3 regions of the Arthrobacter sp. LAR12-1-1.1 genome follow, and region 1 is predicted to be linked to each of the others. Evidence: riboswitches for the same ligand, from Rfam matches in the RefSeq annotation. Region 1 holds a riboswitch; each other region holds the start of a gene.
The links. Region 1 has a riboswitch for S-adenosylmethionine ahead of MRBLAR12_RS22750 (DUF1737 domain-containing protein). Riboswitches for the same ligand answer to the same signal wherever they lie in the genome.

Region 1 (6,815 bases):
TGGAAATGAGCGACATGATGCTCAAGAAGCAGAGCATGGACGCCCGGATCGCCGCACTCGCCACGAAGATCAAGGCTGCACAGGCACCCGAAATCGAAAAGATGACGGTCTGGCTCAAGACCTGGAACGAACCCACCCAGATGGCCGGCGGCCACAGCATGGGCGACGCAATGATGGGCGGTGACGATCTCACCAAGCTCGACGCCGCCCAGGGAACCGATGCGGCCAAGCTGTTCCTGACCCGGATGATCGCCCACCATGAGGGCGCGGTGATGATGGCCAAGACTGAAAGCAGCCAAGGCAAGAACCCGGAAGCCCTCATCCTCAGCAAGGCAATCGTGACCTCCCAGGAAGCTGAAATCCAGGAAATGAAGGCCCTGCTGGCAAACCTCTAGCCCGCGTCCCGGCCCCGGTCCGGTTTTCGGACCGGGGCCTTCCCGGCCACCCCGCCCGCGTTGGCCCAGACCTGCGTTGGCCCAGACCTGCTTGAGCGCTAGACCTGCTTGAGCGCTAGACCTGCTTGAGCGCCTGGCCGAGGTCGCGGATCAGGTCCTCCACGTCCTCCAGGCCCACCGAAAGCCGGACCACGCCGTCGCTGAGCCCGATCGCCGCACGGCCTTCCGGGCCCATCGCGCGGTGCGTCGTAGTCGCAGGATGCGTGATGAGCGTCTTGGCATCACCCAGGTTGTTGGAGATGTCGATGATCCGCAGCGCGTCCAGCAGCGCGAAGGCGGCCTGCTTCGCGGTGCGTCCCGGCGAGGGCGAAAGCTCCAGCGTGAGCACCGTCCCGCCGGCCTTCATCTGCTTCACGGCGAGTGGGTACTGCGGGTGGGATGGCAGCAGCGGGTACTTGACCCAGCTGACCGCAGGCTGTCCCTCGAGCCATTCGGCCAGCCGCAGGGCGGAGGCCGAGGAATGGTTGACGCGCAGGGCCATGGTCTCCAGGCCCTTGGTGAGCACCCAGGCATTGAAGGCCGAGAGCGCCGGACCGGTGTGCCGCATGAGCTGCTTGACGGGCCCGTCGATGAATTCCTTGGTGCCCAGGATCGCCCCGCCGAGCACGCGGCCCTGGCCGTCGATGTGCTTGGTGCCGGAGTAGACCACCACGTCCGCGCCGAGCTCTCCGCAGCGCTGCAGCAGCGGGGTGGCGAAGACGTTGTCGACCACCACCGTGGCCCCGGCCGCATGCGCCAGTTCGCTCACCGCGGCGATGTCCACGATTTCCTGCATGGGGTTCGACGGCGACTCGAAGAATACCGCCGTGGCCGGCTCGGACAGGGCAGAGCGCCATTGTTCCAGGTCCGGGCCGTCCACGAAGACCGTCTCGACACCCCAGCGCGGCAGGATCTCGTTGAGGATCACAAAGCACGAGCCGAACAGCGAGCGGGCTGCGACTACGCGGTCGCCGGCAGCCAACAGCGCGCCCAGCGCGGTGAAGACGGCGGACATGCCGGACGCCGTCGCAAAACACGCCTCGGTTCCCTCGAGCAGCCGGAGCCGCTCCTGGAACGTGGCGACGGACGGATTGCCGTAGCGGGAGTAGACGAAGCGCTCGTCTTCCCCGGTGAAGGCACGCTCGGCGGCGGCCGCGGACTCGTAGACGAATCCGGAGTTGAGGAAGATCGGCTCGGTGGTTTCCTGGAAGCCGGTGCGGTCAAGGCCGCCGCGGACAGCCTGGGTGTCGGCGGCCCAGCCGGCGGCGTCGGGATTGAAAGTCATCAGATCTTTCCAAGGTTGGTGGGCAGGCCGCGGTTCTTCCAGCCGTTGACGGTGCGGTCGCCAAAACGGTCGGTCTCGCCTTCGAAGCCCTCAAGAACGTTGTACGAGGTGTATCCGGCGGCCGTCGCGGCCGTCGCGGCGGCGATCGAGCGGACACCGGAGCGGCAAAGGAACACCAGTTCGACGGCGGAGTCCTCCGGTGCCTCTCGCCTTAGCTGTTCCACGAAGTGCGGGTTCGGTACGCCGCCGGCGAGGTTCCACTGGATGAAAAGCGGATCGTTCCGCTTTCCGCCCGCGGACGTCGTGTCCGGGATGCCGATGTGGGCCCATTCGCCCTCGGTCCGGACATCCACCAGGAGGGCTCCAGCCTCCAGCTTGGCCCACGCCTCATGGGGGCTGAGGTCTCCGGCGTAGCTCATGCGTGGCCCTCGAATGCCCCAACAGCGTCAATCTCGTCGGCATCGAGCTCATCGACTGCATTGGCCACGGCGGCGTCCGCGCTCGCAATCGCGGCCGGCAGGACCAGCGCCTGCGCCACGATCACGGTGCTGCCGTTGAAGGTGGCGGCGGGGCTTCCGTGCAGGACATAGCCCTCGGCCAGGGCGGCGGACACGCGCTCACAAAAGGCGCGGTCATCCGTGCCGGTGAACAGCCGGTAGGCCAGTCTTTCCTCGCCGGCAGGTGGTGCACTGCGTGCTGTGGTGCTGAGTATTTCGGGTACCGCGGGTGTTGACGTGGGGGGCACGACGGATCTCCTCTTTCACGCTTGCAGCTCGAATTCTCGATTGCCGAGTATTCACCTGAGGCACCCCGCCGCGAAAAGGGAGGGTTGCCGACCGGCCAGTCAGGGCTTGGCACCGGTTCTCATTACTCCCCAAAAACGTAACACCTACGACGCCGGCCCGCACCGCCGTCGTCGTCATGTTCCGTAACCGGGCCACGCCCAGGCGCTGGCGCCGGCCGGGCCCAGCGTGGGGCGGGGCGCGGCCGAGTAGTGGCGGGCTCCAATTTCGGGTACAGCCCACTCGTGTGTGCGCGGACGATTCGCCGTCTACTGGAGGACATGGCCGACGTGTCGGCCGGATTCTCAGGTTATTCGGGCTGTCCGTGAATCGAGCCGTCTGTCCATCAAAACAAGTTGTCTGTGAATCAGTGGCCGGAACCGTCGGAGCTACAGCCATGGCCCGGCCGGTGACGGCGGAATGGAGCAATTGTGGGCCCGCGCATACTGGTTACCGGGATAGCAAGCGCCGCCGGCCGGACCGTCGCGGCCCAGCTCGAAGCCCGCGGACTCCCGTATCTCGGCTCCGACGCCCGCGCCGACTCCCGCCAGGCGGAGGATGCCCCCGCCGCGGCCGCGGTCAGGCTCCTGCCGGCGACGGACCCGGACATGATCCTGGACCTGCGCCGGCTGGTGGACCGTGAAGCCATCAACGTCATCATTCCGACCCTGACTGTGGAACTTCCGGTCCTGGCCGCGGCCCGTGCCGGTTTCGCCCAGGACGTGCGGATCATCGTGGGCGACCCCGCCGCGGTGGCCCTCGCCAACGACCAGCTGTTTACCACCTGGGCGTTGCAGGCAGCCGGGATTCCGGTGCCCCAGTTCGCGGTTCCGGGCGACCTCGCCGCCGCGCCGGCATCCCTCGCCTCCCTCACCGGGCCCGTGGTGGTCAAGCCGCGGGTCTTCAAAGGCTCCCATGGTGTCCACGTGCTGGCCGGAACCGCCTCGGTTAGCTGGAAGAACATGCCGGCGGGGCAACTTGTCCAGGAGTTTGTCCCGGGCGCCGACTACGTGTGCCTGGTGTTCGGCACTCCGGCACGCAACGCGATGGCGCCGGTGGCGGTGGTCCTCGAGAAGACCAGGACCCCGTATGGACACGCCGGCAGCGACGAAGTCAGCCGCAGGGTGCCGGCGAGCCAGGCCGGGGACGTGCGGAAGCTGGGCCTGGCCGCCGTCCGCACGCTCGGGCTGACCGGGCCGGTCCAGGTCCGGATTCGCCGCCGCGCGGACGGAACCCCCGTGGTACTGGGCGTCTGCGCGACCCTGGGAGAGAACAGCACCTGGGCCCCGGAAATGCTCGACGCCGTGCTGGCCACGTTCATGCTCCCGGCGTTCAACCCGGCCTCGTTCCGGCGGTGCCCGGCGGTTCCCGCGGACGCCCTGGGGTGAAGCGCGGCCCGGCAGAACGGTGTGCTCACGCAGTCGCTGAGTCTCCCCACCTTTGAGGCCGGAGGACGGCGTGTTCCCACAAACCGCCGTCGTTACTGCGGTCCCTGGCCGCAAAACCGGTGAGTATCAGCGGCGCCTGCCGTGCAGCACCGGCCTGGCCGCACTATTCGATGGTGGCGAACAGGGCGTTGAGTTCGGCCGTGAGCTGGCGTCGCAGTTCCGGGGTGCCGATTTCCTGGCCGTCGATGTGGTTCACCGGGGCCAGGAGCCGGATGCTGGAGATCAGCCAGACCGCGTCGGCATCCAGCAGGTCCTTCGGCTCCAGCGGGCCGTAGCCCAGCTCCCAGCCGGCGGCCTTGGCGGCGGTGAACAGGGCGCCCTGCGAGGTCCCCGGCAGAATGCCGCTGTCCAGCTGCGGGGTGATGAGCCGCCGGGTTGTGCGGACGCCACCGGCGCCGTCGTCCGCGGTTTCCAGGTGGGCCAGCAGAACGGTCGACGTCGGTCCCTCCAGGACCCGGCCGTCCGCGGACGTGAAGATGACGTCGTCGGCGCCGTGCCGGTGGGCGTAGCGCAGCGCCGCCATGTTCACGGCGTAGGAGAGGGTCTTGGCGCCGAGCAGCAGCCAGGGGGCGCGCTCGCCGACTTCGCTGTCGTAGCCACGGTCCAGCAGGATGACGTCGATTCCGGTCTCGCGCTGCCGGCGGCCCGCGGCCGCGGGCGCGGAGGCCTGGACCCAGCACGTGGGGGCGGCGGCGCCCTCCGGCCCGCGGGTCACGAGCAGCTTCACCACAACCTCGTCTTCGTCCGCGCCGCCTGTTGCAGCCGCGGCAGGATCCTTCCCCCGGAACTCGCGGAGGACGGTTTCCACTGCCCGCCGCCACGCGTCCTCGGCAGGGATGTCCAGCTCCAGCAGCCGGGCAGAGCCGGCCAGCCGGGTCAGGTGCGCCTGGATCTTGCGGGGCCGGCCGCCCACAGCCAGGAGGGATTCGAAAACGCCGTCGCCGCGGGTGGCGCCCAGGTCCGTGGCCATCAGTTGCGGCTGCGACGCGTCGGCAACGCGGCCGCCGTCGAACGCCGGGTCGAGGAAGACCAGCACGGTCGCGGGCGCAGGAACAGGGGCTGCAGAGATCATGGCTCCAGCTTAGTCTCGGTGGTCCCGGGATAGGATTTGCTCGTTGCCCGTTCCGGAACTGTTCCGCGGGCTTGTACTTTTAGGGGTTCGCCTGTGCTGTGGCCATTTCCGCTGGCGGAAACTTTACCGTCCTGGGCGGTTTTGATCCTGACGGTAATCGACTTCGCCATCCGCGTCCTGGTCCTGGGCATCATCCCAGGGAACCGGCGGCCCACCACAGCGATGGCGTGGCTGCTGGGCATCTTCATTGTGCCCATCCTTGGGCTGGCCCTGTTCCTGCTGTTTGGCAACTTCCGGCTCTCCCGCCGGCGCCGTGCCCAACAGGACGCTGTCAACACCCGGATCCGGGCCGGGACGTCGGACTTGGAAGAAGTCGAAAGCCGCTACGACGGACCCGAATGGGTGGCCTCCGCCGCTGAACTGAACAAGACGCTGGGCTCGCTGCCAATGGTGGACGGCAACAGCGTGGAGCTGCTGCCCGGCTACCCCGACTCCATCAAGGCGATGGCCGCGGCCGTCCGCGGCGCCAAATCCTTCGTCAACGCCGAGTTCTACATCATGAGCACCGACCACGTCACGGACGATCTGTTCACCGCAATGGAAGAGGCGGCGGAGCGCGGCGTCGAGGTCCGCGTCCTGTTCGACCACCTCGGCAGCCTTCGCATCAAGGGCTACAAGCAGCTCAAGGCCCGGCTCAACGCCAGCAAGATCCGCTGGCGGCCCATGCTGCCGCTGAACCCGTTGCAGGGGCAGTGGCGGCGGCCGGATCTCCGCAACCACCGCAAGATCATGGTGATCGACGGCGAGATCGCCTTCACGGGATCCCAGAACCTGATCGAGCCGTCCTACAACAACCCCAAGCACCGCAAAGTGGGCCGTGAATGGGTGGAGCTCATGGCCTGCATGCGCGGGCCGATTGTCACCACGCTGAACGTAGCCTTCGCGACCGACTGGCTCAGCGAAACCGACGAATCCCTTGAAGGGCAGCTGGAACACCGGCCCGAGCCCCACGCCGGAAACATCACGGCGCAGGTGGTCCCCAGCGGCCCGGGTTTTGTCACCGAGAACAACCTGCGGCTGTTCAACACCCTCATTTATTCGGCGCAGCACAGGATCTCGCTCTGCAGCCCCTATTTCGTCCCGGACGACTCGCTGCTCTACGCGGTGACCACGGCGGCGCAGCGCGGCGTCGAGGTGGAACTGTTCGTCTCGGAAAAGGGCGACCAGTTCCTGGTCCACCACGCGCAGCAGTCGTACTACCAGGCCCTGCTCGAGGCAGGCGTGCGGATCTACCTCTACAAGGCGCCGTTCGTGCTGCACGCCAAGCACTTCACCATCGATGACGAGGTTGCCGTGCTGGGCTCCAGCAACATGGACATGCGCTCCTTCTCGTTGAACCTCGAGGTCTCCGTGATGCTCCTCGGCGAGGACATCGTGCAGAGGATCCGCGCCGTGGAGGACACATACCGGAGCATTTCGCACGAACTCCTGCTGGAGGACTGGATGAAACGGCCCATGAAAGCCAAGTACGTGGACAACGTGGCAAGGCTGAGCGCAACCCTGCAGTAGTCCGGCCGCCGGCGGGGCAGCCTTCGGAACGTCAGGCGTCGTGAACGTCAGCCGTCGTGAACGTCAGCCTTGGGGGAACTCGGCACCGAGCGCCGAGAGCACGCCGAACGCCTTGGCCCGGACTTCCTCGTACTCCTCCTGCGGGGACGAGTCGGCGGTGACGGCGCCGCCGACGCCGAGACTCACGTCGGCGGTGCCGTCGCCCAGGGCGCTGATCACGAGGGT
Region 2 (6,815 bases), on a different contig from region 1:
AGGTGGCCGGTCAGGCCCACGGACAAGCCGATGATGAACGATCCGGCGACGTTGACCGCAAACGTTGCCCACGGCCAGTGCGGACGGGAACCTTGATGGTGCGCAAACCAGGAGTCGACGGCGAACCGCAGCAGTGCTCCCGCCACCCCGCATAACCCCACCACGAGCGCGGTCATCATCGGGCACCCCCGCCGAGGTCGGCAGTCGCTTTGCCGGTTTTCCAGCCGGCGGCCGCGGCCCCGAGGCCGAGGACGAGCGAGAGCCCGAGGTAGGCCAGCCATGTGGCGTGGAACCCGGCGCGGATCTGCTGGTCAATGACTATCACGAGCGCTGAAAAGGTGGTGAAGGACCCCAGGAGGCCAGGACCGATACCGGCCCGCAGCCAGAAGGCCGTCTGTGGCCGCGCGATCCAGATGGTGGTCAGGGTGGCCAGGATGAAACTCCCGGCCACGTTGATCGCCAGCGTGGTCCATGGCACCGCGCCGGCGCTTTCGGGAAAAATCAGGCCGGCGCCGAACCGCAGCTCAGTTCCGATCAGCCCGCCGACGGCGACGGCGGACCAGGCTTTCCAGCCCGGCACGCCGGGGCGTGGCGCGGCCCGGCGCTCGTCCAGCACGCTCTTCACTCAGCTCACTTTTCACTCATGGGCCGGTAACGCTGCAGCCTGCGTGCGCGGCGTCGCTGTGGACCCAGAGGGCCGAAGCGACTTCCTCGGCAAAATCGAATTCCCGCGGCTCCGCGGCGGAACCGATCCGCACCACGATCGGGCCGCCGAACGGCCTCCGGCCCACCACCTCCACTTCGGCGTCGAGATCGATGTCCTCGGCGGCGAGGTAGCGCAGGAGCTCCGGGTTCTCGTCGCTGATCCGCGTGATCCGGCCGGTGTGGCCGTCGTCGAGTTCGCTCAGCCGGTGGGCGGCGGGCACCAGCACGGAGCCGTCCGCGGCGGGGATGGGATCGCCGTGCGGGTCCCGTGTCGGGTTTCCCAGCTTGGCGGCCATCCGTTCAATGAAGGTGTCGGAGACGGCGTGCTCAAGGAGCTCTGCTTCGTCGTGGACCTCGTCCCAGCGGTACCCGAGCTCCCGGACGAGGAAAGTCTCGATCAGCCGGTGCCGCCGGACCATGGACAGGGCGAGCCGGACGCCGTCGCTGGTCAGCGTGACGGCGCTGTAGGGCTTGTGGTCTACGAGGCCCTGGTCCTTGAGCTTGCGGACCATTTCCGAAACCGAGGAGTTGGCGACGCCAAGGCGTTGCGCCAGCTGCGTGGAGGTGATCGGCTTCCGCTGCCACTCGGTGAACGAATAGATGACCTTGACGTAGTCCTCGATCGAGGAGGAGGGCGTACTGGTCTTCACAGACCTAAGCCTACCTTCAGCTGCCTCCGGAGAAAGTGAGCCACAGCAGGACCAGGTTAAGTGCCACGACGAGCACCACGCTGATGATGGCGGCGACTCGGAGGGCCGGGCCGTCGGCAAACCGGCCCATCAGGGTCTTATTGCTGGTCAGCACCACCAGCGGGACCAGGACAAAGGGAATCCCGAAGCTGAGGACCACCTGGCTCAACACGAGTGCCCAGGTGGGGTCGAAGCCGACTGCCAGCAGCACAACGGCCGGAATCAGGGTCACCACGCGGCGGGCCATGACAGGGATCCGGATCTTGAGCAGACCCTGCATGATGGTTCCGCCGGCATAGCAGCCCACCGATGTCGATGCCAGGCCGGACGCGAGCAGCCCGACTGCGAAGATCACGCCGACGATGGGCCCGAGGTTGGCGGTGATGGCGGCGTGCGCGCCCTCGATTGTGTCCGTGCCCTCTTCGCCGCCGAGGGTGGAGGCGGCAAGGAGCAGCATGCCGATGTTGACCAGGCCGGCGATGGCCAGCGCGGCCACGACGTCGAACCGGGTAGCCCGGACCAGGCGCGCGACGGCCGCCGGGGGAACATGCTGGTGTTCGTCTGGCCGGTGCCGGTCCCGGGACAGGGCCGAGTGGACGTAGATGGCGTGCGGCATGACGGTGGCGCCTAGCATGCTGGCGGCCAGCAGCACCGTGTCCGGGCCCTGGAAGCCGGGCACGAGCCCGGCCAGGGCCGCCCCCGGATCCGGCGGGCTGATGAACAGCCCGGCGAGGAAGCCGATGGTGATGATGCCGAGCAGGAACATGATGATGAATTCGAAGGGCCGCTGTTTCTGCCGGGCCTGCACCGCGAGCAGGAGCATCGACACCGCGCCGACAATCACGGCGCCGAGGGGGAGTGGGAGTCCGAAAAGCAAGTACAGGGCGATTGCCCCGCCCACTACCTCTGCGAGGTCGGTGGCGGCGGCCACGACTTCGGCCTGCAGCCAGAAGGCGCGCCGCCAGAAGGGCTTGAGCCGCTCGCCGAGAATCTCCGGGAGGCTCTTGCCCGTGACGATCCCGAGCTTGGCGGACTGGTACTGGACCAGGACTGCCATGATGTTGGCGGCCACGAGGACCCACACAAGCAGGTAGCCGTATTGGGCGCCGGCGGTCAGGTTGGCGGCCACGTTTCCGGGGTCCACGTACGCGATTGACGCCACGAACGCTGGCCCCAACAGGCCGATCAGCGCCCTGCGGGCACCCGGATGCTTGTAGGTCTGTGCGCCCTGGGGCGGTTGCTCGTGGCCCTTTACATCCAGCACTGCCGCTCCTGTGATTTGGCGCGTCCACGTTGACGCGATGATTGGCTGGCCGGAATAGCAGCCAGTGTCAAAGTTTTGTGCGACTACAAGTAATTATTAGGTATACCGAAACGATAAGCCCCGGCGATGGCCTCACGCAATCCGGAAGGCCCGCCACGTCTGGGTCAGGTAAGGCAACCGGAGCACGTCGCCGGGGGCGTGGCCCAGGTGCTCGTGCAGGTACCAGTCGAGGTTGGCCATGACTTTGGCCCGGGTGGACTCCGATGCCGCGAGGTAGTAGCTGCGGGACTTGGTCAGCTCCTGGATGTCCTCCGTGGTGACGGAATCCTCCCACCGGGTCAGGTGGCTCTCCACTCCGGTGAACTCGGGGCCCACCGGCGGGCGGAAGTGTGGCTTGAGGACGTCCCCGGCGTGCATGATGCGTGAGAGCCGGTGCACCCAGGGCACAGCGGTGTCCAGTTGGTTCCAGGTCAGGCCCAGCACGCCGTGCGGCCGCAGGATCCGGGCAATCTCGGCGCTGGCCAGGCGAGGGTCGCACCAGTGCCATGCCTGGGCGACCGTGACGAGATCGAACGTCTCTGGCTCCAGGCCCGTCTTCTCGGCACTGCTCTCGATGGCGGTGACACCGGGCAGGGTCCGGCGCAACTGCTCGAGCATGTCCGCTGAGGGGTCAACAGCCACCGTGCGCAGTCCACGTTCTGCCAGAAGCGCCGTGAACTTTCCGGTGCCGGCGCCAATGTCCGCGGCGTCCTTGGCCCCCGCCGGAATCAGCCAGTCGGCCGACTCCTGCGGATAGCTAGGGCGGACGCGTTCATAGTGCTCCCCGCCGTCCTGGAAGCTTTGTCCGAGTTCCTGGCGACGTTCACTGTGCAGTTTGGGGCCACTGTGCAGTTTGGAACCACTGTGCAGTTTGGAGCTACTGTGCAGTTGGGGTCCGCCGCTTGCCACGTGCGATCTCCTTCGGGAAGGTCCTGCTGGTTTCAGATACCTTTCGAATTTACCGCACCGGCGCTGGGGTCCTGATCCTGCCTCGGGTTAGTACACCTGCTTAGTCCGCCGTGCCTAGTCCTCCGTGCACGGCGCGGCACCAGCGGTGCCCGGGGTGTTCGGCGCCCAGTGAGGGTAGCTGCGGGTATCGTTGGCCGGCACCCAGCGGCCGGCGTCCACCACGTAGTCCCAGCCGAGTCCCGTTTGCCGCAGCTGCTGCAGGCCGGCCAACAGGCGCTCGGCGTCCTCCAGCCGTGAGCCGAGGCCGAAGCTGGCGCGCAGGGAGCCTGCAGGCAGGCCGAGCCGCTTGAGCAGCGGGTGGGCGCAGAAGCGGCCGTCGCGCAGGCCAATGCCGTGTTCGGCCGACAGGTAGGCGGCCACCAGCCCGGCGTCGTAGCCTTCCACCGAAAAGTTCACGACGCCGATGGTGCCGGTGCCCGGTAGATCGACTCCGGGGGAAGAAGCGGGAGTCGAATCGGCAAAGATCCGGTGAACGGTCACGCCGTCAATGCCGTGCAGACCCTCGACGAGGAAGGACCGGATGGCGTCCTCGTGGGCCTGCCACTGCTCCGGGTCCAGGGCCGCGATCACTTGGGTGGCGCGGGCCAGGGCGGCCGCGCCGAGGACGTTCGGCGAGCCGCCCTCGTGCCGGGCGGGTCCGGTGGTCCAGCTGACGGAGTCGAGCCGGGCGTCCCGGACCGCGCCGCCGCCGGCCAGGTGCGGGGTGCCGGCGTCGAGCCAGTCCGTCCGCCCCACCAGCACGCCGGCGCCGAACGGGGCGTAAAGCTTGTGCCCCGAGAAGGCGAGGTAGTCGACGTCGTCCGCGGCGATGTCGATCCGCCGGTGCGGGGCCAGCTGCGCGGCGTCGACGACGATCCTGGCGCCGTACTCGTGCGCCAGTGCGGCAAGAGTCCGGATCGGCAGGATCTCCCCGGTGACATTGGAAGCGCCGGTGACGGCCAGCAGACTCACGCCGCCGCGGGCGAGCTCGTCCCGCAGGCGGTCCACAGTGGCCGCGAGGGTGGGGGCGGCCACGACGCTGCGGTGCGGGACGTTCTGCCAGGGCAGGAGGTTGGCGTGGTGCTCGATGTCGAGGTAGAGGACCTCGCCCACCGGCCGTCCGTCGCGGAGCGGCAGGCAGCCGGCCAGCAGGTTCAGGGAATCGGTGGTGTTGCGGGTGAAGATCACCGAATCGTCCGGCCGGCCGCCCACGAAGTCCCGCACGATGTCCCGGGCGTTCTCGTAGACGGACGTGCTGATCTGCGAAGCGTAGCCGGCGCCGCGGTGCACGCTCGCGTAGTACGGCAGGATTTCGTTCAGGTAGGCCGAGACGACGGACAGTGCCGGGGCGGAGGCGCCGTAGTCGAGGTTGGCGTAGCGGGCGTGGCCGCCGGTGATCAGCGGGGCCTGGATTTCGGCGCCGGTGACGGCGGCCAGCGGGCGGGCCGCAGCGGCGTGGAATTCGGGGGCTGCGGGAAAAATGGCAGTTGTCATGGGACCTCACTCGACCAGGACCCCACATCATGGGAATCCGCGCTTGCCGGGTCCGTTCCGGACCGGCCAGGTCGTCACCCGGGGCACCCCACCGCGTCTGGAGGGTTGCCGGCCAGCAAACCGGGGTTTAGCGCTGGCACTCGTGACCTGCATCGAGCGTAGGACATCCGCGCAGCCGGGGAAAAGACGGCCAGCGATTGTGAAGCGGATTGTTACGTGCGAAAAACGCATGTTCGTCGAACAAAAAGCGGCGGCAGGCCCCGGGTGGGGGCTGCCGCCGCAGTTTGTTCGATTGCGCCGTGATTGAGCCTAGAGGAGGTCGTCGAGTCCGGGGTTGAGCCGCTTGAGGACTTCCGAGTGGAGGATCGAATTGGTGGCGAGGGCGTTGCCGCCGAAGGGGCCGTCCTCGCCCTCGAGCGACGTGAAGCGGCCGCCGGCCTCGGTCACGATCGGAACCAGCGCGGCCATGTCGTAGAGGTTCAGCTCGGGTTCGCAGGCGATGTCCACAGCCCCCTCGGCCACGAGGCAGTACGACCAGAAGTCACCGTAGGCGCGGGTACGCCACACTTCCTCGGTGAGGCCCAGGAACTCGTCCAGGTTCCCGCGTTCCTTCCAGCCGCCAAGGCTGGAGTAGGACAGCGAGGCGTCCTCGAGCTTGGAGACGTTGGATACTTTCAGCCGAGTGGCGGCGGCGAGCGAGCGGCCCGTGTAGGCGCCCGCACCCTTGGCGGCCCACCAGCGCTTGCCCAGTGCCGGTGCGCTGACGACGCCGACCACCGGCTCGCCCTCATCGACGAGGGCGATCAGGGTGGCCCAGACCGGGACGCCGCGGACAAAGTTCTTGGTGCCATCGATCGGGTCAATGATCCAGCGGCGGGAGCCGTGGCCCGAGCTGCCGAATTCTTCGCCCAGGACCGCGTCGCGCGGACGGGACCGGGAGAGCTGGCCGCGGATGGCCTCTTCGGCGGACTTGTCGGCATCGGTCACGGGCGTGAGGTCCGGCTTCGTCTCGATCCGAAGGTCGAGCGCCTTAAAGCGGCTCATGGTCTGGGAATCGACCGAATCTGCCAGTACATGGGCAAGGCGCAGGTCATCGTTGTAGCTCGAAGCGGGTTGGCTCATGGTTCCAAACTACCGTCAAACCGGGCCGCCGGGCGGGAGGCCGCGGCACGGCGCCGCAGGCCCTGTTGCCGGGCGGGCTTAGGAAACGGTGCCCAGTTCCTTGGTTTCCTGCGCTTCCAGCCGCGGATCCGTGCCCAGCAGCCGGCGCAGGGACGCGAGCCTGGCGGGTCCGGAGGGCCCCGCGTGCCCGGCCGCAACCCACTTGTCGACGCCGCAATTGACGGCGGTGGAGTCGTGTTTGCAGCCGCGTTCGCAGTCGTCGGTGCCCGGTTCCAGGTCCGGGAAGGAGCGGAGGATCCGGTCCGGATCCACATGGGCCAGCCCGAAGGACCGGATGCCTGGGGTGTCGATGATCCAGCTGCCGGCTGGCGCATCGTTGACTTTGAGCGCCAGGGCGGAGGAGGACGTGTGGCGGCCGCGGCCGGTGACCGCGTTGACGCCTCCCGTGGCCCGCTCGGCCCCGGTCAGGGCGTTGACCATGGTGGACTTGCCGACGCCGGAATGGCCCAGCATCACGGTGACCTTGCCGTCGAGGTAGTCGCGCAGCTGGGACA
Region 3 (6,815 bases), on a different contig from region 1:
GAGCTGGTCTGCGGGCCGATGCTCACCGCGGTCAGGCCCTACGTCCGCTGGGCCGACGTCTTCTGCGAGCAGGGCGCCTTCAACGAGGACCAGTCCCGCCGGGTGCTGCTGGCCTGCAAGGCGGCCGGGCTGGGGCTGCGGGTCCACGGCAACCAGCTCGGGGAGGGTCCCGGCGTCCGGCTGGCCGTGGAAGTCGGCGCCGCGAGCGTGGACCACGTGAACTACCTTTCTGCTGCGGACGTCGACGCGCTCGCCGCCAGCTGGTCCGGCTGGGACGGCGGCGGCAACGGCACGCCTGGAGCCGGGCAGCGCGGCACGGTGGCCACCTGCCTTCCGGCCTGCGATCTTTCCACCCGGCAGCCGCTGGCCCCCGGCCGGGAGCTGCTCGACGCCGGCGTGCAGCTGGCGCTGGCGTCCAACTGCAACCCCGGCACGTCCTACACGAGCTCCATGGCCTTCTGCGTCACCACCGCCGTGCTGCAGATGCGCCTCAGCGTCCATGAGGCGGTGCGCGCCGCGACCTACGGCGGCGCCCTGGCCCTGGGCCGGGAGTCCGGGAGGGACGTCGACGGCGAACGCGCGGTGGGCTCGATCGCCGTCGGACACCGCGCGGACCTGCACCTGCTCAACGCGCCTTCCGCCACGCACCTGGCCTACCGGCCCGGCATCCCCCTGACGCACGCGGTGTGGCGGGCCGGCGCAGCGCAGCCGGTCCGTTAGCCAGGCCGTCCGTTAGCCAGGCGGCTCTCTGATCCGGCTCGAGCCGGTTAGAACACCATGGGCGGAGCGTCGAGGACGGTCTCGTCCACGCGCCTCTCCTCCCACTGCGTGAACGGCTTGTCGAGCTCGTACTTGCCGCGCGAGGTGCGCAGCAGGGTGCGGACCTCGGCGTTTTCCGGGTTGTTCAAGGACTCAAAATATTCCACGGACCAGTGGAACCAGCGCATGCAGAACAGCCGCATGGTCAGCCCGTGCGTCACGAACAGTGCGTTCGGGGCATAGCTGGGCTTCGACCAGTGCCGGTGCAGGGTTTCCATGAAGGAGGAAATCCTGTCGTACACATCCGAACCGGACTCGCCCTCGCGGAAGCGGTAGAAGAAGTGCCCGTAGGCGTTGCGGAGCTCCTTCTGGTCCTCGATGTCGCCGGCGATCTGAAAGTTGGCCCAGTCCTGTTCGCGCAGGCGCGGTTCCTCGATCACCCGCTCCACGAGGGGACCGAGGTTGAGCGCCTCGAGGGTCTGGTAGGCGCGCAGGTACGGGGAGACGTAGACGCACACCGGACGGCCGCCCAGCTGGCGCCGGACCTCCTCCCCGGCCGCGGTGGCCTGCTCCAGGCCCAGGGGTGTCAACGGGATCCGGTAGTCCGGAACACGGTTGTAGATCGAGGTATCGGCATTGGCGGCAGACTGGCCGTGCCGGATCATGATGATTTTCCGGGGCGCACTCATAATCCCCAAGCATAGGGCTCCCAAAAAGCCGGTGGCACCGGCGCGGCCGGCACCACGCGGGCACCAGCAAACAATCGGCAACTGCAGGCAAGATAGGAACATGTTGGTTCCCTCCCGCCGTCGGCTGCGGTTCGAAATGTTGATTGTCCTGGGCCTGTCGCTGGGGCAGTCCGCGGTCTACTCCCTGGTGCAGTTGCTGGACAAGATGACCACGGCGCCACTGGCCCAGGGGACGTCCACGCTGAACCGTTCGCAGAGCCCGCGCGAATACTTCGACCTCACCTACCAGATGCTGGACATCTTCTTCGCGCTGGTCCCGGTGGCCCTCGTGATCTACTTCCTCACCGAACACTGGCCGGCCGGAGAGCGCGGAACCTCGGCGTTCCGAAAGATCGGCTTCGACTTCGCCCGGCCCGGCAAGGACCTCCTGCAGGGGCTGGGGCTCGCCGCGCTCATCGGCATTCCGTCCCTGGGACTCTACGCCGCCGGCCGGGCGCTGGGGATCACGACGTCGATCATCCCCAGCGCGCTGGACCCGTACTGGTGGACCGTGCCGGTACTGGTCCTGTCCGCGATCCGGCACGGGATCGTGGAGGAAGTGATTGTGGTGGGCTACCTGCTGGACCGGCTCGGGAAACTGGGCTGGGGCATGCCGGCGGCCATCGCCGCCAGCGCCCTGCTCCGCGGCAGCTACCACCTGTACCAGGGGTTCGGGCCGTTCATCGGCAACGCGATAATGGGCGTCGTCTTCGCGCTGGTCTACACGCGGACCAAACGGGTGATGCCGCTCGTGATCGCCCACGCCATCCTGGACACCGTGGCGTTCGTGGGATTCAGTCTGTTCGGCAAGGCCGTGGGCCTGGGCTGAGTACCTGGCCGGCCTTTAAATGATCTCGGCCGCCATCTCCTAGGTGACATCGTTGGCACCTAAGAGATGGCGGCCGAAGCGTGGGGCAGGTGGAGCGTTAGATCGTGACCGCTCCGGAGGCTGTCTCGAAGGTGACAGAGAGGATGCCCGGAGTACCGTGCGGCGCGATCCAGTTCACGGCGACGTCTTCCAGCGGCTTTTCAACCGGCTCGCCCAGCCATTCCGTCACGCGCGCTGCCGAACCGGCAATGGTCAGTGCGGACATCTTGACTTCGCTCGCGTAGGCGTTGGACGGGTGCAGCTCCGGGTCGCCCTCCCATTTGAGCATGTAGGGCACTTGGGGGTCCGCGATGAGCCCCAGGATGCCGATCTGCTTCCAGACCAGTTCGCGGCCGTCCGGAAACTTCCGGTTGCCGTTGACGGCCGCGCGGCCCAGCCGCTCCTCGAACGGGGCGAGATCGTCAACCTCGACGCACCAGCCCATCCAGCCGCCGCCCGCTTCCGAGCGTGCCCGGACTGCCTGGCCGAACGGGGCCTTGTCCGATGCCGGGTGGTTCAGGACCTCCACGACTTCCAGGTACTTGTGTCCCGCGAGCGGGATAATCATGTTGCGTGTCCCGAAACGGGGGTGCACTCCACCCTTCACGGCTTCAACGCCGAGGGCAGACGCAATACGTTCAGTGGTGGCTGCCAAGCCATCGTGTTCACAGGCGTAAGAGACGTGATCCATGCGCATGCCATCATCTTGGCACTTTGTGATGGACCTCTCAGCTTAGGTTCCCCTAACCGTCATGGGATGTCCGACGGCGGCAGGCGCGGTGTCCCGCGAGGCGCCGCCACGGCAACCGTCTTCATCTTCGTCACAAAGCTATCCAGGGCTCCGCCGCCATTCCTACACTGAAGCCAGGTCATGAGTGCCAGCGCACAGCCCCGGCTTGCTGGCCGGCAACCCTCGTATCGCGGTGGGGTGCCCCGGGTGAAGACCTGGCCGTCCGGCGCCCGCCGGAGGGCAAGCGCGGCGCCTGTGCCGGTCCGGGCCCAAAGCCCTGGCCGGTGCTGTGCCCGGTCCCTTTGAGGAGCATCAATGTCCAACGCCTGGTCCTTCGAAACCCGCCAGATCCACGCCGGCCAGGAGCCGGACAGCGCCACCGGCGCGCGGTCCCTGCCCATCTACCAGACGACGTCGTTCGTGTTCCCCAGCGCCGAAAGCGCCGCCAACCGCTTCGCACTCGCCGAACTCGCCCCCATCTACACCCGGATCGGCAACCCCACGCAGGACGCCGTCGAGCAGCGCGTGGCCAGCCTGGAAGGCGGCCTCGCGGCCCTGCTGCTCAGCTCCGGCCAGGCCGCGGAGACCTTCGCGATCCTCAACGTCGCCGAGGCCGGGGACCATGTGGTGGCCAGCCCCAGCCTCTACGGCGGAACCTACAACCTGCTCGCCCACACGCTGAAGAAATTCGGCATCTCCGTGACCTTCGTGGAGGACCCGGACAACCTGGACCAGTGGCGGGACGCCGTCCGGTCCAACACCAAGCTGTTCTTCGGCGAAGTGGTCTCCAACCCCCGCCAGGACGTCCTGGACATCGAGGGCATCTCCGATGTGGCGCACGAGGCCGGGGTGCCGCTGATCGTCGACAACACGCTCTCCACCCCGTACCTGATCCGGCCCATCGAGTGGGGCGCGGACATCGTGGTCCACTCCGCCACCAAGTACCTCGGCGGCCATGGCGCCGCGATCGCCGGCGTGATCGTGGACTCCGGCAACTTCGACTTCGGCAAGGACCCGGAGCGGTTCCCCGGTTTCAACACCCCGGACCCTACCTACAACGGCCTGGTTTACGCCCGCGATCTCGGTGCGGAGGGGGCGCTGGGCGCGAACCTTTCCTACATCCTCAAGGCCCGCGTCCAGCTCCTGCGCGACCTCGGCTCCGCCGTTTCCCCGTTCAACGCCTTCCTCATCGCCCAGGGCATCGAAACGCTGAGCCTGCGGGTCGAACGCCACGTGGCCAACGCCACCAAGGTGGCGCACTGGCTGGAGGCAAGGGACGACGTCGAATCGGTCGCCTACGCCGGGCTGCCGTCCAGCCCCTGGTACGAGCGAGGCCGCAAGTACGGGCCCAAGGGGACCGGCGCCGTCGTGGCGTTCAACATCGCCGGGGGAGCCGAGGCCGGCAAGCGGTTCGTCGATGCGCTCGAACTGCACTCGCACGTCGCGAACATCGGCGATGTCCGTTCCCTGGTAATCCACCCGGCGTCGACCACCCACAGCCAGCTCTCGCCCGAACAGCAGGCGATCGCCGGCGTCAATCCTGGGCTGGTGCGGCTTTCGGTGGGCCTGGAACACATCGACGACATCCTCGCGGACCTCGACGCCGGATTCCGCGCGGCCAAGGGCGCCTAGGCAAGCAGGGCGGCCGGCGGCCGGTGTCCCCTCGACGGGACGGCCGGCCGCCGGGCTGTCACATGGAAGTCACAATCTTCGTGATTTCCGCCCCCTGTTTCGTAGACTCGTACCAGGTCATGAGTGCCAGTGACAGCCCCGGCTTGCTGGCCGGCAACCCTCCTATTGCGGCGGGGTGCCCCGGGTGAAGACCTGGCCTGCCGGTCAGCTGACGGCAGGCAAGCGCGAAGATAGGTCCTCACATGACGATTGCCGTCACCCGCACGGGTGCTCCCGAAACCAAGCCATCCCGCAACCCGGACGGGACCGTCCAGTACGTCCGGATCGGCGACCTGCAGCTCGAATCAGGGATTCCGCTGCCCGATGTGGTCCTCGCCTACGAGACGTGGGGGACCCTGAACGCGGACGCCTCCAACGCCGTCCTCATAGAACACGCCCTGACCGGCGACACGCACGTGACCCGCGGCGACAGCGAGGAACCCGGCTGGTGGGAACAGCTCGCCGGACCCGGGGCTCCCGTGGACACTGACAAGTACTTCGTCGTTTCAATCAACATCCTGGGCGGCTGCCACGGTTCCACGGGACCCTCCACCCCGGCCCCCGACGGGCGCCCCTGGGGATCGCGGTTCCCGCTCGTCACCCTGCGGGACACCGCCGCTGCCGAGGCGCGGCTGGCCGACGCCCTGGGCATCGGCAGCTGGTATGCCGTGCTGGGCGGCTCACTCGGCGGCGCGCGCGCACTCGAATGGGCCGTCACGTTCCCCGGCCGGGTCCGGCGCTGCGCCGTGATTTCCGTCGGCGCCAGCAGCACGGCCGAACAGATTGCCTTCGCGCAGGCCCAGACCCTGGCCATCCGCCAGGACCCCCATTTCAACGGCGGAAATTACTACGGCGGCCCGGAACCCGAAGCAGGTCTCGCCCTCGCCCGCCGCATCGCGCACATCACCTACCGCTCGGCGGCCGAACTGGACGGCCGGTTTGGCCGGAACGCCCAGGAGTCCGAGGCGACCCTGGAAGCCGGGTCGCTGGCCGGACGCGGGCGCTACCAGGTGGAAAGCTACCTGGACCACCAGGGCAGCAAACTGGTCCGGCGCTTTGACGCGAACAGCTACATCGCCATCACCGAAGCCCTCATGAGCCACGATGTCTGCCGGGGGCGCGGAAGCCTCGGGGAGGCCCTGGCTCCGGCCACCGCAGAGTTCCTGGTGGCGGCCGTGGACTCGGACCGCCTGTATTTCCCGGCCCAGTCCCGTCAACTGGCCGAGGCCTTGCCGGGCGGCCCGGAACTGCACATCATTGAAGCGCCGATCGGCCACGACGGCTTCCTGACCGAAATCGGCCAGCTCAGCGCCCAGCTGCGGGAGGCCTTCTTCGGCCACTAGACCACATCGGTTGTGCATTTTTGCAGACGCGCTCTGCACTAATGGCCGTTGATGCTCAGGGCGGGAGCGTCCATACTCATGGGGAATGACGCCATGTGCCCTACATCACGGGCGTCCTCAGCCCAATGGTCCACAGGGTGTCGACGGAGACACCGAAGGAGTCACGATGAGTACGGAAAACGCCGCGAGGCGCGCTGAAGAAACGGACGTCAAATCGTCCGGCCTGAAGAAGGTAGTCACGGCCTCCATGGCCGGCACGGTGGTTGAGTGGTACGAATTCTTCCTCTACGCCTCCGCCGCCACCCTTGTCTTCGGCAAGCTGTTCTTTCCCAATACCGGTTCGGAATTGGACGGCATCATTGCCGCGTTCGTCACCTATGCGGTCGGCTTTGTTGCCCGCCCCATCGGTGGCATCGTCTTCGGCCACTTCGGCGACAAGTTCGGCCGCAAGAAACTGCTCCAGCTGAGCATCATCCTTGTCGGCGTTGCCACCTTCGCGATGGGCTGCCTGCCGACTTTCCAGCAGATCGGCTACTGGGCCCCGGCCCTGCTGGTCTTCCTGCGCTTCGTCCAGGGCTTCGCCGTCGGCGGTGAGTGGGGCGGCGCAGTCCTCCTCGTTGCCGAGCACAGCCCGAGCAAGTCCCGCGGATTCTGGTCAAGCTGGCCGCAGTCGGCGGTTCCGATGGGCAACCTGCTGGCCACCGGTGTGCTGTTCA

Region 2: linked by a shared signal. The riboswitch ahead of MRBLAR12_RS11145 (aminotransferase class V-fold PLP-dependent enzyme) and the one ahead of MRBLAR12_RS22750 (DUF1737 domain-containing protein) in region 1 are both predicted to bind S-adenosylmethionine.
Region 3: linked by a shared signal. The riboswitch ahead of metX (homoserine O-acetyltransferase MetX) and the one ahead of MRBLAR12_RS22750 (DUF1737 domain-containing protein) in region 1 are both predicted to bind S-adenosylmethionine.

The regions. Positions count from the first base shown of each region.
Region 1 covers NZ_JBEGIG010000078.1:137,136-143,950, reverse strand. The annotation lists gene MRBLAR12_RS22765 (DUF305 domain-containing protein) at 1-395, shown strand, start outside; gene MRBLAR12_RS22760 (O-succinylhomoserine sulfhydrylase) at 511-1,719, opposite strand; gene MRBLAR12_RS22755 (rhodanese-like domain-containing protein) at 1,719-2,138, opposite strand; gene MRBLAR12_RS22750 (DUF1737 domain-containing protein) at 2,135-2,464, opposite strand; SAM riboswitch class IV at 2,477-2,591, opposite strand; gene MRBLAR12_RS22745 (hypothetical protein) at 2,933-3,889, shown strand; gene MRBLAR12_RS22740 (aminodeoxychorismate lyase) at 4,053-5,021, opposite strand; gene cls (cardiolipin synthase) at 5,115-6,590, shown strand; gene pabB (aminodeoxychorismate synthase component I) at 6,654-6,815, opposite strand, start outside.
Region 2 covers NZ_JBEGIG010000012.1:663,424-670,238, forward strand. The annotation lists gene crcB (fluoride efflux transporter CrcB) at 1-176, opposite strand, end outside; gene MRBLAR12_RS11125 (fluoride efflux transporter FluC) at 176-625, opposite strand; gene MRBLAR12_RS11130 (metal-dependent transcriptional regulator) at 642-1,355, opposite strand; gene MRBLAR12_RS11135 (Nramp family divalent metal transporter) at 1,372-2,658, opposite strand; gene MRBLAR12_RS11140 (class I SAM-dependent methyltransferase) at 2,791-3,567, opposite strand; gene MRBLAR12_RS11145 (aminotransferase class V-fold PLP-dependent enzyme) at 3,721-5,139, opposite strand; SAM riboswitch class IV at 5,174-5,287, opposite strand; gene hisN (histidinol-phosphatase) at 5,449-6,261, opposite strand; gene rsgA (ribosome small subunit-dependent GTPase A) at 6,340-6,815, opposite strand, start outside.
Region 3 covers NZ_JBEGIG010000034.1:307,118-313,932, forward strand. The annotation lists gene MRBLAR12_RS17455 (amidohydrolase family protein) at 1-720, shown strand, start outside; gene MRBLAR12_RS17460 (histidine phosphatase family protein) at 768-1,448, opposite strand; gene MRBLAR12_RS17465 (CPBP family intramembrane glutamic endopeptidase) at 1,549-2,316, shown strand; gene MRBLAR12_RS17470 (VOC family protein) at 2,414-3,052, opposite strand; SAM riboswitch class IV at 3,223-3,338, shown strand; gene MRBLAR12_RS17475 (bifunctional o-acetylhomoserine/o-acetylserine sulfhydrylase) at 3,401-4,717, shown strand; SAM riboswitch class IV at 4,833-4,948, shown strand; gene metX (homoserine O-acetyltransferase MetX) at 4,960-6,099, shown strand; gene MRBLAR12_RS17485 (MFS transporter) at 6,266-6,815, shown strand, end outside.